One region of the Paenibacillus sp. OK060 genome, then DNA from elsewhere that is predicted to be linked to it. Evidence: riboswitches for the same ligand, from Rfam matches in the RefSeq annotation. Region 1 holds a riboswitch; the other holds the start of a gene.
The links. A riboswitch is a leader RNA that binds a small molecule or an ion and turns the genes downstream of it on or off. The one in region 1 is predicted to bind cyclic di-AMP.
Positions count from the first base shown of each region.

Region 2: another riboswitch for cyclic di-AMP. It lies ahead of BLS14_RS00560 (C40 family peptidase); the one in region 1 lies ahead of BLS14_RS31830 (C40 family peptidase).

Region 1 covers NZ_FNFR01000018.1:28,243-32,669, reverse strand. Annotated here, with positions in the region: gene rbsK (ribokinase) at 1-5, shown strand, start outside; gene BLS14_RS31840 (c-type cytochrome) at 332-691, opposite strand; gene BLS14_RS31835 (GNAT family N-acetyltransferase) at 842-1,336, opposite strand; gene BLS14_RS31830 (C40 family peptidase) at 1,738-2,208, opposite strand; cyclic di-AMP (ydaO/yuaA leader) riboswitch at 2,212-2,349, opposite strand; gene BLS14_RS31825 (hypothetical protein) at 2,602-3,444, opposite strand; gene BLS14_RS31820 (M1 family metallopeptidase) at 3,455-4,427, opposite strand, start outside.
Region 2 covers NZ_FNFR01000001.1:108,650-113,076, reverse strand. Annotated here, with positions in the region: tRNA gene BLS14_RS00570 (tRNA-Leu) at 159-242, opposite strand; gene pelA (pectate lyase) at 361-1,320, opposite strand; cyclic di-AMP (ydaO/yuaA leader) riboswitch at 1,734-1,865, shown strand; gene BLS14_RS00560 (C40 family peptidase) at 1,871-2,335, shown strand; gene BLS14_RS00555 (carboxymuconolactone decarboxylase family protein) at 2,440-2,769, opposite strand; gene BLS14_RS00550 (hypothetical protein) at 2,887-3,105, opposite strand; gene BLS14_RS00545 (hypothetical protein) at 3,229-3,558, opposite strand; gene BLS14_RS00540 (xanthine phosphoribosyltransferase) at 3,657-4,238, opposite strand.

The DNA of each region.
Region 1 (4,427 bases):
AGTAATCTATGCATGTTTTAGCTGAATCAGAAGCCGGCGGGCAGGATACGCTAATGCATCTAGATGGCGCCATAGCATGATGGTTGTTTTCATCGGAGCATCCCTGAAATGAACAAGAGGCTCTTACTTCCCAGCATGGGAGAGTAAGAGCCTCTTCTCTGTATGACCATGGATAAATCCAGCAACCCTGTAATACCAATAAGGGTTGACTACGTTGTGCGTCTAGCGCCAGCGTGGTTTAGAGCATGAGTAAAGAGCAGAGGATGATTGAAGCCATCACACTCTCTATACATGCCCCCTGCCACAAACTGATCGCCTTGAACATCTTGGATTACTTCTTCTCCGCCAGCCACATCGCAATATTCGCGATTTCTTCATCCTTCAGCTTGTCTTTGAACGAAGGCATACCGCCGCTTTTACCTTTGACGATGGTCGTATAAATCTTCTCCACATCGTCCTGGCTGCCAATCTTCTGCAGACTAGGGCCCATGCCCCCTTGAAGCTGATCGCCGTGGCAGGTAATACAGTTTGCTTTGACCAGTGCCTCAGCCTGTCCTGCATCCATTGTAACTTGTGGCATTGTCGGTTTCGCTTCTTCCGCAACTTCCTCTTTCCCTGGAAGCGTAAACATTAGTACAATAGCTAAAGCGCACGCTGCAAAAAATACCCCGCTCATGATCCATTTGTGCATCCCTTATGTCCCCTCCAGAATGAAAGATCATCTAACTTGAAACTATCCATATCATTATAACGGAACCTGTAGTGACATCATAGCATTTTGTGGTAATTTTTTGAACTAATCACATAACCGGGAACTTTTTAGGGTGATTTCAAGCCCTATTTATTCGCGTGGACCTTCATAGACCATACAGTAAAAAGGTTTCAAACCGCTCGGTGTCTGTCGTTCGTATGTATCCTGCGTAACAAATCCGACTTTTAGATAGACGCGAATGGCCCGGTCATTCCAGGTCAGAACTTCCAGATCAATTTCGTTTGTAGGGTTCCGGCGAATGGCTTCCTGCACAATGGCCGAGACAAAAGCCGTCCCTTGTCCATGACCACATCGATCGGGGTGCATGCCAAGCCCAATGCGGGTGACACCTTCAAGCGGGAAGTATTGAGCAAAACCGCAAATCTGCTGATCCTCTCCCAGCACCACCGCATATTGTTCTTTCCGTAGCTTGGGATCGCCGAATTCCACTTCAAGTGCTTTCATCTGCTCCCAGGGCAGCCAGCTATAAATATTATAAGGCGGGTCATACTGCCAATCGCAGATTAGTTCCGCGTGTTCTTCTTGCATGGGCACAACGTGAAACGTCACAGGGGCTTCATCCATACAACTGCACGCTCCTCTCATTGTGAACAAGCTATAATGATTTTGATTTGTCCATATACATATATACATATGTCATTCCATATCTAAGCTTGTTTCCACTCTACAAAAGAGGCGTTCATTTGGCAAGTCCTCGTTTTTGAAAAAAAGTGAAACAAAAGTTCCGGTAATTTCGTTTATATTATAGTGGGATGGGTAAAAACATTATAAGAGCACGGGCGAAGCAATGAAAAATAGCTTTAAAAAAAGTTAAAATTAGGTTTGATAGCTATCCCGAATATGTTAAGGAAACGAAGTACAAAAAAACCGCCGGATAACATTCCTGCGGAGAATGTACCAGACGGTTCTATTATGCTTCGTTACAGTAAAGTTATTGTTACAGCATGACGTTGCTCGGCTTGTCCCTATTCAATGGCCAATGTCTCATATGCGTCCGTGCTCATAATACGTTTAGCGCCAACATAGCGGTTGGCCCAATAGCTTTCGCTTAATTCGCTAATTGTAACTCCTTTGGAAGAAGAGGAGTGTGCAAACTTCCCATTCCCTACAAAGATCCCTACGTGCGAGACCCCTTTGCCCGTTGTATTGAAGAATACCAGATCACCTGGTCTCATTTCCATCCGGGATACCGAATCACCCATGTCGAATTGTGAACTCGATTGGCGAGCCAGATCAATGCCCAGCTTGTCGAATACATAACTTGTGAATCCAGAGCAGTCAAAGCCGTTAAGCGTTGTTCCTCCGCTTTTGTATGTAGTCCCCATTGCTGAATCAATAACTTGGTCCATTTTCGAATCTGCGAATGCGCTGCCTGCTCCAAGCGATAATGCGAATGTGAGGCTGAGTACAGCTGCGGTTAATTTCTTCTTAAACAAGAGATATACCCCTTCCAATGCCTGCGAGGTTAGCTTAAGGATTCGGTTGAAGGTCCCCTATGATCCCTCTGTTGCAAGATCAATTCACCCATAACTGGTTCCCCCGCTTCCCAGGTGCTAGGAATTTGGCTATGCTAGTTATGCACCTGCGAAATCAAGAAATGACGATTAAATTTTAAGTAGTTACAAATATGAAGGTAAAGATTACAAAGTTGTTACTAAAAACTCACTGCGATTATTGTAACAGAGGTATATCACTTTGGCAACGTTTAACAACAAAATTAACAAAAAAAACCTCGACCTTTGACGGGGAAAGGTCGAGGTTTGCTTGTTTAACGGCATTTGAAGAATACAACTTTACATAGAGATGGTAACCGTTTTTAACCGTTTAATTTAATCCTTGACCGAGTTGGACTGCCATAGGCGGAAATGGGCACATATTTTCCACAGGCTCAGCAAGCACCGGGCAAGTGGATACGTTTGTTGTAGTATAAGACCAGTTAAGCCGGTTAGTAACCATGAAGCTGAAGTAAAGGCACCAAAGACCAACAGATGAAGGCCGCCCAGCAGGACAGCAATGCCGATTAGAGTGATGACTTGGCGTAGTGCAATCCATATAGCTTGAAACGTACCACGTGCTCCGCCTTCCCCATCGGGAGCTGAGATACCAAACTGCATGTACAGTAGGACATGATGGATAACCCACCCGTATACAATCCAACCAGCAACATAGGGAATACCAGGCAAGAGCAGATGGAGGGAATGAAAACCTTCCATAAAGATGGAATAGAGCTTTGGCGCGAGCCAATAAGCGGGTAGCAGCAGTAATATAGTCCGAATGGTGTGGAGCAACAGCATCGGTTTCCATAAATTTTTGATACCGCGAATGAATGGAATGCGCTCTTCCGAATGGTTATAATGCTGGAGCGAGTAGAGCAGCCCTGCCTGAATGAGTGGGCTAATCAGAATCCGTATCAGCAGCATAGCCCCTAAAATCCATAAATAGCGGTGAACCTCCGGATTCGTTGTCAGACCGAGTTGGCTCTCCATTTTAAATAAAATCGTACTGAGTTCCCCTGTATCAGGGTCAGGATAACGCAGGAGCAGCGGAACCACAGCTGACTGCACCATCCGATAAAGAAAGTATCCCCATACTAATTGATAGAGAAATAAGAGTGCCGCAATGAACATATGCTGACGGACGAGAAACCAGCCTTCACGTATTTTCGCTTTCACTGTATCCACCTCACCATGACAGACTTCCGAATATGGCTTCTATAATTTTGGTTGCGCTCATGCTCCAGCGGGATTTAGTTGGCTCATCCAGTCCGGCTTTCAGAAAATTGTTCATATGATGGTTCTCCAGCACAATCGTGTATAGCGGATCAGTCATAGCCCAGGAAACAGGGGAAGTATAGGTCAGTTTGTAGGTAATGCGCTCCTCGCTACCATCCCATTCTTTCGTCATGGTTTTCCCATCTTCGAACATAATTCGAACAGGAACCTTCTTATATTCACTCCCTTTTTTCTGCAATGTAACCGATGACTCGTACAACGTTTGGCCGTCTTTCAGGATAGGATTGATTGCGATCTTTTCCACTGCAAAGTCAGCCATGCCATCGCCGTATACATACTGATTAAAATAATCGGTCCAGGATGTACGCGTCACTTGTTCCACGACCTTTTGAAAATCAGACGAAGTAGGGTGTTTGAAGCGGTATTTATTCACATAGGTCGAGAGAATACGCTCCATCGTTTTAGCACCAACCTGTTGTTCTATTCCAAGTAATACAAGCTTGCCTCGTGTGTATACGTTTGCTGCATATTGATTCTGGGAATCAAACTTCCAGGAGTCCTGTGTCAGTGAAGCTGGAGAAGTAATGAGACCAGCTTGTACGGGCAGATTCGGGATAAGTCCGTATTCCTGTTCCATTACTTTGTCTTCTGCATAGGAGGTGAATCCTTCGTCCAGCCAAGCCTCTTCAAATTCATTACTCGCGACCATGCCGTAAAAATACTGATGCCCAATCTCGTGCACAACCGTGCGTTCCAGATCGTAGCCAGGAGCAGAATCATCTGCACCGAAGGCGGTGACCAAGGTAGGGTATTCCATTCCCCCTGCGCCATTCCCTGATTTGGGCGGGACAACGATGGACAGTGTGGAATACGGATAAGGGCCAAACCACTTGCTATAATTGGATAGCGCTGCTTTGGCGGCG
Region 2 (4,427 bases), on a different contig from region 1:
TGGATAAATAAACAAATGGAAACTTCATTTTTGCTCAAGCCGAGGGAATGGGTTGAAAAGAATCAGGAAAAGCAAAGATCAAAATCTGTAAACAAATAAAAAAGGTTCCTAGAGTGGCAGCAATGCCATTCTAGGAACCTTTTTAGTGTTACATATGATGCGGTCGAGAGGACTCGAACCTCCACGGGGGTTAGCCCACACGGACCTGAACCGTGCGCGTCTGCCAATTCCGCCACGACCGCGTATGTCTTATCTCCGAGAAATTATATCGCGGCGACAAGAGATAATATATCATGTGCAGGTAATTAGTGTCAACAAAAAAAATATAATTTCGCCTTCAATGATAAAGCTTTTTATAAATTATATCTTTGAAGGCCAGTTGCCATACCAGGCATACCCGCCTCTTCTTTCCTTATCGATATCGCTGAGTTTGTATTTCACAACCCCATCACGTCCTACGAAGATCGGTTTATCCGTTCCAATTTCGTAAAAACGTGCCCAAATTGGCGATGCACCTGAATCAGCTACGAGTTTGCTATCTCCGTTTTCTCTGACATACTTGTATCCTGTAATTTTCACGTTGTTGAACCAGGCTTCTGCCGCTTGAATGGAAGCCTTAATTTTCGAGTTCGACGGTCTTGTTTTCAAAAACTTTACAATCGTACTGCTCTCTCCAGCACTTAGAGAAGGCACTTCATATATCCTTGCTCCTGCAGGTTTTAGGGAGCTGGAATCATGCTGCTGTCCCCATGCAGTCAGTTTACCATTTGCTACAACCTGTGTATTGAGAATAGCATCTACACCTTTGGCAACTGATTTTTTACTGCGATCCGCAAGAGAGCTGTCGATGAATGAGAAATCACCTTTACGTGCACCTACTTCATCCAGCATGTACATGACATTAATCATGGCATCGTCGTTGAAGGTAATGTGTTTGTGATAGCCTGAGCTCTGGTATACTTGTGGCCATCCTCCATTGGAGTACTGCATATTTAACAAAAAGTTGATTCCTTTGATGGCAGCAGCCGAATATCGCGGATCATTTGTCTTTTTAAATTCCTTGGCTAATCTTCTAATTTCTGAGTATGTAGCTTTATTATCAATCGTAGATTTGGCCCACTCACCACTTGTTTCTTTGTAATCCTTCTTCCATCCCCCGTCAGGACGTTGATTCTTCAAAATATCTGAGATACTTGCTGTCGTTCCAGATGCGTCTGCAGCAGATACCTTAGCAGCAGGCTGAAATACCATTCCGACAACAGAGAAAATCATTGTACATGCCATTACCAAAGATGCAAACCTTGCTTGTGCCTTCAACATCGTTTAGAACACTCCCCAATTCATTTTCTGCAAACTGTTTTCCTTGAGCGTCTCCCCTCCTTATATTTGTTTTTAAACTCAAACTATTTCTTTTCATCCAATAAGTGGATTATACAAAAAGAATTCTATGCAAAACAATGAATTTTGTCAATAATTGCAACAATATGTAACAAATTCTTTGTCTTAACCTATAGGTATCGTCTAATCGAAATGTGAGAAAGCCAATAAATTATCCAATTTTTCTCCATTTGAAACAGTAGTTACTTTTTTGTCATCTATTAAAACCCAATATTCGAGTTATTTCTACATAAATAGCGATAATTCCGTTAACATTGAGATGATAAGAAGTGTTCAAAATCGGTTTGACATTTTCGCATTTATGCAATATAGTTTCAAAAGGTTACAAAAACTTAATTATTCATTTGCCGAGTTTCATGTTTGAAAACGGGGGAACCATTTTGGGTGAATTATTCTTATACATAGGAAATATAGGGAACCTTCTACCGAACCCTTAGCTAACTCCGTAGGCATCGAAGGGAGAACAAAAATTTTGAAAAAGCTTATCATCTCCATTTTTGGAGCAGCAGTTCTATTTACATCCGGTGCAGCAAGCACAGAGGCAAGCAGTATTAACACCGTCGTTAACAACATGACTGGCATACCTTACAAATGGGGCGGCACAACAATGGCCGGATTTGATTGCTCTGGATTTATGAGATATATTTTCAACAAATATAGCATTGAATTACCACGCACTTCCCAGCAACAAGCTAAGGCCGGAACTCCGGTATCCAAAGCTAATCTGCGTACTGGTGACATGGTATTCTTTAATACGATGGGCAATGGCATTTCACATACAGGTGTATATATCGGGGGCGGACAGTTCGCTCATGCTTCAAGCAGCAAGGGTGTCAGCATCACACAATTATCCAATCCTTACTTCAACGATCGTTACGTAACAGCACGCCGGGTAACAGGACAATTTATGTATAACAAAATGCTGGGTAAAATATAAGTTTGATTTGATATAGCGCAAAGAGGAGGCTCCGGGTGAATCCGGGACCTCCTCTTTGTTTGGGGCTTTTGTTTACAAATCCGGTGTGCTGTAGACTTCTATACTTAATGTAAAGCCTTCTGTACTCTCATTGCACCCTGAGACAGCGCATGGCCTCCGCCTACCGCTCCAGCCACAGCAACCGTCTCCATAATCTCCTGATCGGTCGCTCCTTTGGCACGTGCCTCTTCCACATGGTAAAACGTACATACCTCATTGTTCGCAAACAGTCCAATACCCAGCGCAATCAGCTGTTTGGTCTTGGCATCAATCGCCCCTGCCTGAAAGCATTCTCCAGTGAACTCATGATAAGACTTCACCACTGCTGGTAGCACATCGCTTAATTCACCAATCTGATCTTTATAGGCATGAACCTTATCATTCATCAGTGTCATGGTTACCGCACATCCTCTCGGCTGATATGTTACAAGCTCTCACTGTACCTATCTTCTCTCCCGAGAGGTGTAATTATGCCAAAACATCCATGGTAAATGAACCTAAATAGGCATGTCCTATTCTTCGAGCAGGCTCTCGCGTGGTTCGCTGAACAATTGATATCGGTAATTCCGATCAAGCTTGACCACACGACGATTCTGACGGCGAATGAGTACCTGCTCCCCGTCCCAAGCCACTACAATACCTGTCACATCATTGGACTGAATCTCGTCCCGTACTACCCTTACTTTTTCACCCGATAAACGCAGTGCATCCAATTGTGCATCACTGATCATATTTATGGCGCCTACTTTCCCAAAAAAATTATTTACAAAAAGAGACCTAAATGAAAAGTCATTTAGGTCTCACGTGACTGTATTGGACTGTCATGTCATTCGAAAGTATGTCCCGACTGAAAGTTACCGCTGCGCGTGCTCCTTGCTGTCGTTCTTCTCAAACCAAAAATCAAGCACTTTGGCGGACATCACACGTTCTTCAAGGTACTCCACTTGATGCGGTGTAAATTGTTCTTTCCAAGCGAAGGACAACTCTTCGCACAAGCCTACAATCGTCAGCAATTCTGACCAGGCAACGTAGCGTTTGTACCAGAAAAATTGAGGATGTTCAATCATATAGGGATAAAGGTCATCGAATTCCGTATGTTTACAATCCAGGGCACGCTCAAAATGTACTTTCGATTCCGCCAGCTTATCAATAAAAAATTGTTCTGTTGCCGGTTGGTTACCCATGGTGTTGCCTCCTCTCCCTAACATAACCCCATTATAAATGAAATCAGCGGTCATGCAAAGGCATTGTTATAAAAATAGGCACTTTTTCCTTTAAAAAGTCACAATTCGTTATCGTCAAATTGCACGGTGCCATCGTTCAGTGAACGAATGCGCACCAACGCTTCAACCGGGATACCCTGCTCACGAATAGTGCGCGCTCCGGCCTGAAAACATTTTTCGACCACGACACCGAATCCGACCAGTTCCGCACCCGAACGTTCGATAATTTTGATGACACCACGAGCGGCATCGCCATTCGCAATGATATCGTCAATAAACAAAATACGGTCATTCTCATGAATATATTCACGGGACACCATAATATCTGTTACGATCCCTTTCGTAAAAGAAGGTACTCTTTCACAGTAGGCGTCGGGGTCAGCCAAAAGTGTTTTTTTGCGACGGGCAAATACCAGAGGAACACCCAGTTCATGTGCGGCAGCAAAGGCGACCGGAATCCCGGAAGACTCCACTGTAATGACCCGAGTTACACCACTCTCACGAAAACGAGCGGCAAATTCACGTCCCATTTCCATCGTCAATGCAGGATCAATCTGGTGATTCAGCAGACCATCCAGCTTCAGCACCTGATCTGACATGACTACACCTTCTTGTAAAATTCGTTGTTTCAATACTTCCATAATTTGACCTCCCAAGCCTATCCTATGACGTAAAAGTATCATAGATCCGGCTATCAGTTCAAGCGAAATTGCCTTTGCTCTTGTCCAGAGCATAGAAATGACCCTATGTCACACTTCAATTGTCATGACTTTGATGGGTCAAGCATACCTTGTACCATGGCACCCGCATGTCCAAACTATTCAGGGGCC